Regions from separate parts of the Rufibacter sp. JT3400010 genome, predicted to be linked through region 2. Evidence: riboswitches for the same ligand, from Rfam matches in the RefSeq annotation. Region 2 holds a riboswitch; the other holds the start of a gene.
What was found. A riboswitch is a leader RNA that binds a small molecule or an ion and turns the genes downstream of it on or off. The one in region 2 is predicted to bind S-adenosylmethionine.

Region 1 (3,409 bases), on a different contig from region 2:
GCAATCCTACAAAAAGAGCTAACTTGCGGGCCAGAAAAGCATTTTACTGGTTTTTATCCACAGGTAAAATATTCACAGGGGCTGAGAAGTTCTAAGAAGACAAACCCTGTTGCGCTGTCTTTTGTGAAGAATCTTTTTACTATGAAAAACAAACATCTTATTTTTGGGCTGGCATTACTGTTGCTCTCCTTCGCCAACCTGGAAAGCGCCAAGGCTCAGACCGTGGGCCTCGGTCTGCGGGTGGGAGGTTACAACGCTGGTATCTCCGGAAAGTATTTCTTCAGAGATGACCTCGCCATAGAAGGAATTCTGGGAACTGGTTTCGGCCGAAGAGGTTTTCAGCTAACCGGTTTAGTGGAGCAACACGCCTCGGCCTTTGGCATACAGGGCCTGCAGTGGTTTTACGGAGCTGGCGCGCATATTGGCGTCTTCCGCGGAAGGTACTACCATGAGCCCTCCAACAAACACTATGCAGGCTCTTACAATAGAACTCTCGCCACGTTGGGAGTAGACGGTATTGTAGGTTTGGAATATCAGATTACGGAAATTCCGATTTCAGTGGGTATCGATTTTAAGCCATTTTTCGACATCAACCGAGACGGTCTTTTCTTGTATGGCGACGGAGCTCTGACCGTCCGCTACACATTCTAATGCTTCCCCGAACCTACTTGAAAAGCCTGCCTCGTGCAGGCTTTTTCTATTTAGGCAATTCTGTTTCAAGTTTGTTTTTGAAAAACTGAGGCAAAGACAATCAGGCATGAACCACTTTTATCAGACATTTTTCATCCTTCAAGTTTGAGCGAAGCGGTAACTTGGAGGAATATCAACAGCCAGTTTGTAACTGGCGCTGTGCAATAGTATCTATAACAGTCCGCCAGTTGCAAACTGGCCTCAAAGCACACCACAAGTTACCGCTTCGCTCAAACCTGCGGTATATATTCAGTTACTCTGTAACGCTGTGTTTTCATGAAACAGAAAGGGCTATTCCAGAACAGAACCTGATTTGAAGCGATTCCAACAGAAAAGCCTTTGTTTCTAAAAACATCTTTGCTGCGTAGCACCACGACGTTACAGTGTAACGTCGCTACATGAGGTCATCCCTGTTCTTTGCGTCATTTTACCAAAACAGAACATCCTCCCATTCTCTCCTTCCCTCAATCATTCAACCACTCATTGCCACATTTGCAGAATCCAACTGCAGCCCGTACCTTTGCAGATGCTTATCAAGAAAGACGGAGGGATTAGGCCCTATGATGTCTTAGCAACCCAATTCAGTTGGGTGCTACTTCCTACCTGACGCCCTTCCGGCCGATGGGGAGATGAGTGCAGGCCTTGCCTTACCCTACCCTGCACGCTTCCTCCTGCCCTTTCTTGAGCCGCAACTAACCCTTTAGGTTTGCACAAGAAGATGACTCCAATAGAGGAAGAAGTAAAGAAACGCATATTAGTTTTAGACGGTGCCATGGGTACCATGATTCAACGGTACAACCTCCAAGAGGAAGATTACCGCGGCGAACGTTTCAAAGACTATCACCTGGATGTGAAGGGCAACAACGACTTGCTCTCTATCACCCAACCCCACATCATCAAAGAAATCCACAGTCTCTACTTTGAAGCTGGCGCCGATATAGCCGAAACCAACACTTTCAGCGGCACCTCCATCGCCATGGCCGACTACGACATGCAGGACCTGGTGTACGAACTGAACTACGAGTCTGCCCGCATCGCCCGCGAAGCCGCTGATGAGTGGACTGCCAGAACCCCTGAGAAACCGCGCTTTGTGGCCGGTGCCATAGGACCAACTAACCGTACCGCTTCTCTTTCCCCAGATGTGAACAACCCCGGTTACCGCGCCATTACCTATGACGAGCTGGTAGAAGCCTACACTGAGCAAGTGAGAGGTTTGGTTGACGGCGGCGTGGATTTGCTCTTGGTAGAAACCATTTTTGACACCCTCAATGCGAAGGCGGCTCTATTCGCCATTGACCAATACAGCCAGCAAACCGGCAAGCGCCTGCCGTTGATGGTGTCTGGTACTATTACCGATGCCAGCGGTCGGACTTTGTCTGGCCAAACCGTTGAGGCGTTTTTGTACTCGGTATCGCACATGCCGTTGTTGAGCGTGGGCTTTAACTGCGCTTTGGGTGCCAAGCAGCTGCGTCCTCATTTACAGTCTCTGAGCAAAGCGTCTAAATTTCATATCAGTGCCTATCCCAATGCCGGTCTTCCCAACGCCTTCGGAGCGTATGACGAGACGCCGGAGCAGATGGGTCAGCACATCAAGGACTTTTTAGACAACAACTTCGTGAACATTGTGGGTGGATGCTGCGGTACCACCCCGCCGCACATCAAGGTCATCGCTGAGATTGCTGCCCAGTACCCACCTCGTCCGTTGCCGCAACTGCCGGCTGTGCCTACCTACTCCGGTTTGGAGCCGCTTACCGTGTTTGAAGGCTCTAACTTTATCAACATTGGCGAGCGCACCAACATCACCGGCTCCAAGCAATTCAAGCGTCTTATTCTAAATGAGCAGTACGAGGAAGCTTTGGCCATTGCCCGTCAGCAGGTGGAGAACGGTGCCCAGATTATTGACGTGAACATGGACGAAGGCATGCTGGACTCTGAGGCCGCTATGACCTTGTTCCTGAATTTGATTGCTTCTGAACCAGACATCGCCCGCGTGCCCATCATGATTGACTCCTCTAAGTGGAGCGTGATTGAGGCCGGATTGAAGTGCGTGCAGGGAAAAGCCATCGTAAACTCCATCTCGCTCAAAGAGGGCGAAGAGGCGTTCAAAGAGCGCGCCCGCAAAGTGCGCAGCTACGGAGCCGCTGTAGTGGTAATGGCGTTTGACGAAGAAGGCCAGGCCGATAATTACGAACGCCGCATTCAGATCTGTGAACGTGCCTATAACATCCTGACCAAAGAAGTGGGCTTCCCCGCCGAGGACATCATCTTCGACCCGAACATCCTGACCGTTGCCACGGGCATGGAGGAGCACAACAACTACGCCGTAGACTTCATCAATGCCACCCGCTGGATTAAACAAAACCTGCCAGGCGCCAAAGTAAGCGGTGGCGTGAGTAACATCTCCTTCTCTTTTAGAGGCAATGACCCCGTGCGCGAGGCCATGCATTCTGTGTTCCTGTACCACGCCATCAAAGCCGGTCTGGACATGGGCATCGTGAATGCCGGTATGCTGGAAGTCTACGAGGAAATCCCGAAAGACCTGCTGGAGCGCGTGGAAGACGTATTGCTGAACCGCCGCTCAGATGCCACCGAGCGCCTAGTGGAGTTCGCCGAAACGGTGAAAAACAAAGGCAAAGAGGTAGTGCGTGACGAAGCATGGCGCAATGAGCCGGTGCAGAAGCGTTTAACGCACGCTTTGGTGAAAGGACTGGTAGAGTAC
Region 2 (3,409 bases):
CAACTGCTCGTACAATTCTATGTAACGCTGCGAAATCTCAGTTATTTTTTCGTCTGTCATTTCCGGTATCTGCTGTCCTTCTTTTCCCTGAAACCCGTTCTCAATGAGCCATTGACGTACAAACTCCTTTGAAAGTTGCCGTTGCGGCTCTCCCGCATTTTGTCGCGCTTCATAACCCTCTGAATAAAAGAACCTTGAAGAATCAGGCGTGTGTATTTCATCTATCACATAAATGATGCCATCTGCTTTCCCAAACTCATATTTGGTATCTACCAAGAGCAGTCCGCGTTCAGCAGCCAATTCTGTGCCACGTTTGAACAGGGCTCTGGTGTACGCTTCCAACTGCAGATACTCCTCTTCAGGCACAATGCCTTGGGCTAGAATCTCTTCCCTGGAAATATCTTCGTCATGCCCTTCAGAAGCTTTGGTGGTAGGAGTGATGATGGGCTCCGGGAACGGATCGTTTTCTCGCAACCCATCGGGGAGCGCAACGCCACACAAGGTGCGTTTGCCGGCACTATACTCGCGCCAGGCATGCCCCGCCAGATAACCTCTGATGACCATCTCTACTTTAAACGTTTCGCACTGTCTACCAATAGTGACATTAGGAGCCGGTTGGCGAAGAACCCAGTTAGGCACCACGTTAGCCGTAGCCTCCAGAAAAGAGGCTGCAATCTGATTTAGCACCTGGCCCTTGTAAGGAATGGCCCGCGGCAACACCACGTCAAACGCCGAGATACGGTCTGTGGCCACCAAGGCTAATTTATCTTTGAAATAATAAACGTCCCGAACCTTGCCCCGGTAAAAGCCGGTCTGTTCTGGAAAATGGAAATTGGTTTCTTTTAGAGCTTGCATGGCAGTTGACTAACAGCGGCAAAGTTAGAAAAGGATACAGACGGGGCAAGGATATTTCACTTCTGAAAGACACATTTGTGCTTCCCTCCATTTACTAACATTTGTTGGGATTTTAAAACTTTTTACAAAATATTTCGATATTTATTTGGTGCTAAAGATTTCGTTAATAGATTTGCAGCATCAAGTCAATTATTCCGGTAGTTGATTTATAAAGAAGAGCGGAGAGACAGGCTCAATGAAGCTCTAGCAACCTACCAACCGTGTAAGGTGCTAATTCCTGATCCCAAGGGACATATTGCCACTTGGGGAATATAAATTGATACGAAGATGGAAAAGCAATTCAACGCCACTTCTGACAATGCAGCGCCGCGCCTGACCATGGCGGCAAAAGGTAACACACCAATTATTAGTATCCCTTCCAATATGCGAATGTGCACTATGTCTGCCACAGACATTTGTTGCTGTTGTCGCTAAACCCCTCTCATAAAGTTTAAATCTTTTGCTTTTAGGGGCCTGACGCGCAGCGGCAGGAGGAAACCTGTTGTCTGTCTGTTTTCTGGCTCTTGTTTTTGTTCAATTTTCCAATTGTAACCGGCTATTATCATGTCTAATTCATATCGTTTTGAAACCCTTCAGCTGCACGCTGGTCAAGAAATAGACCCAACCACTCGTTCACGGGCGGTTCCCATTTACCAAACCACTTCCTACGTTTTTGAAAACGCCGAGCACGGCGCTAACCTATTTGCCTTAAAGCAATTCGGAAATATCTATACCCGCATCATGAATCCCACCACCGATGTGTTCGAAAAACGCATCGCGGCCCTGGAAGGGGGAGTGGCAGCCGTGGCGGTAGGCTCCGGGCAGGCGGCGCAATTCATTGCCTTAAACAACATCTTACAAGCCGGTGACAATTTTATTGCCTCCAGCAATTTGTATGGCGGTTCTTACAACCAATTTAAAGTAGCTTTCAAGCGCTTGGGCATAGAGGTGAAGTTCGCCAAGAATGATGAACCGGCTACCTATGCTTCTTTGATTGACGAAAACACCAAAGCTCTTTACTTGGAGACCATCGGGAATCCGCGCTTCAATATTCCAGATTTTGAGTCCATTGCCGCAGTGGCCGCTGGGCACAACCTTCCGTTGGTAGTAGATAATACCTTTGGAGCCGGTGGATATCTGTTCCGTCCGTTGGAGCACGGGGCCAATGTAGTAGTGGCTTCGGCTACTAAATGGATTGGTGGGCACGGCACCAGCGTAGGGGGCGTGATTATAGACGGCGGTAACTTCAACTGGGGCAACGGTAAATTCCCGCAGTTCAGTGAACCGTCTGAAGGCTACCACGGCCTTAACTTCTGGGAAGTATTTGGGGCCGGTGGGCCGTTCGGAAACATTGCCTTCGCCATAAGAGCGCGGGTAGAAGGGCTTCGGGATTTCGGCCCGGCTTTGAGCCCCTTCAACTCTTTTCAACTAATTCAAGGGTTAGAAACGCTGTCGCTGCGGGTTGACCGCACCGTTCAGAACGCCCAGGCCTTGGCCGAGTGGCTGGAGCAGCATCCGTTGGTAGAGAGCGTGAATTATCCGGGGCTGGCGTCCAGCCCTTACCATGAACTCGCCAAAAAATACCTGAAACGCGGTTACGGAGGTGTGTTGAGCTTCAACCTGAAAGGCGGCAAAGAAGAGGCCGAAGTGTTTGTGAACAGCCTGGAACTAGTGAGCCACCTGGCTAACGTAGGCGACGCTAAAACGCTGATCATCCATCCGGCTTCCACCACGCACCAGCAATTGAACGAAGAAGAGCAACTTTCAGCGGGCGTGAACCCTACGCTGCTGCGCGTTTCGGCGGGAATAGAGCATTTAGATGATATCAAAGCCGATTTTGAACAGGCATTTGCCAAAGTGAAGATACGGGAACCGAAGTTGGAGGCCTCTTTATAAGTGAGTAACAGCCATGTTGAAAGGACGCGTTTTTGAATATACAAGTGAATTCACGTTGGAGTCCGGGCGAACTTTGCCCGGCTTCCAACTCTTTTACACTACCTGGGGCACCCTCAACGAGGACCGCAGCAATGTCATTTGGGTGTGCCATGCCTTTACCGGCAACGCTTTTGTGAAAGACTGGTGGGGAGATTTATTTGGCGAAGGGAAAACTTTTGACCCAACCCAGCATTTTATTGTGTGCGCCAACTCGCTGGGTAGCTGCTACGGCTCTACCGGTCCGCTCAGTTTGAATCCGGACACCGGCAGACCTTACTACCATTCTTTCCCAACGGTGACCAACTTAGATGTGGTGCGGGCGTTTGACGCCCTACGGCAGCATTTAGAGATTGAACAGTTTGAAGTGTTGATAGGCGGTTCCATTGGCGGACAGCAGGCGCTGGAGTGGGCGGTTGAAAACCCAACGGTTACCAGACGACTGGTTCAGGTGGCGGCCAATGCCCGGCAAACTCCATGGGCTATTGCCTTGAATGAAAGCCAGCGCATGGCCATTGAGCAAGATGTAACCTGGCAATTAGCAACAGACACTGCCGGACTGGAAGGCATGAAAACCGCCCGT

Region 1: it holds a riboswitch for S-adenosylmethionine, as region 2 does, so the genes downstream of both, metH (methionine synthase) here and ACY0JR_RS12875 (O-acetylhomoserine aminocarboxypropyltransferase/cysteine synthase family protein) in region 2, are expected to answer to the same signal.

What each region holds. Positions count from the first base shown of each region.
Region 1 covers NZ_JBUDXA010000008.1:56,925-60,333, forward strand. Annotated here, with positions in the region: gene ACY0JR_RS10165 (SAM-dependent methyltransferase) at 1-22, shown strand, start outside; gene ACY0JR_RS10170 (hypothetical protein) at 142-651, shown strand; SAM riboswitch class I at 1,218-1,326, shown strand; gene metH (methionine synthase) at 1,409-3,409, shown strand, end outside.
Region 2 covers NZ_JBUDXA010000012.1:91,165-94,573, reverse strand. Annotated here, with positions in the region: gene ACY0JR_RS12880 (phosphoribosylaminoimidazolesuccinocarboxamide synthase) at 1-855, opposite strand, end outside; SAM riboswitch class I at 1,059-1,173, shown strand; gene ACY0JR_RS12875 (O-acetylhomoserine aminocarboxypropyltransferase/cysteine synthase family protein) at 1,459-2,790, shown strand; gene ACY0JR_RS12870 (homoserine O-acetyltransferase family protein) at 2,804-3,409, shown strand, end outside.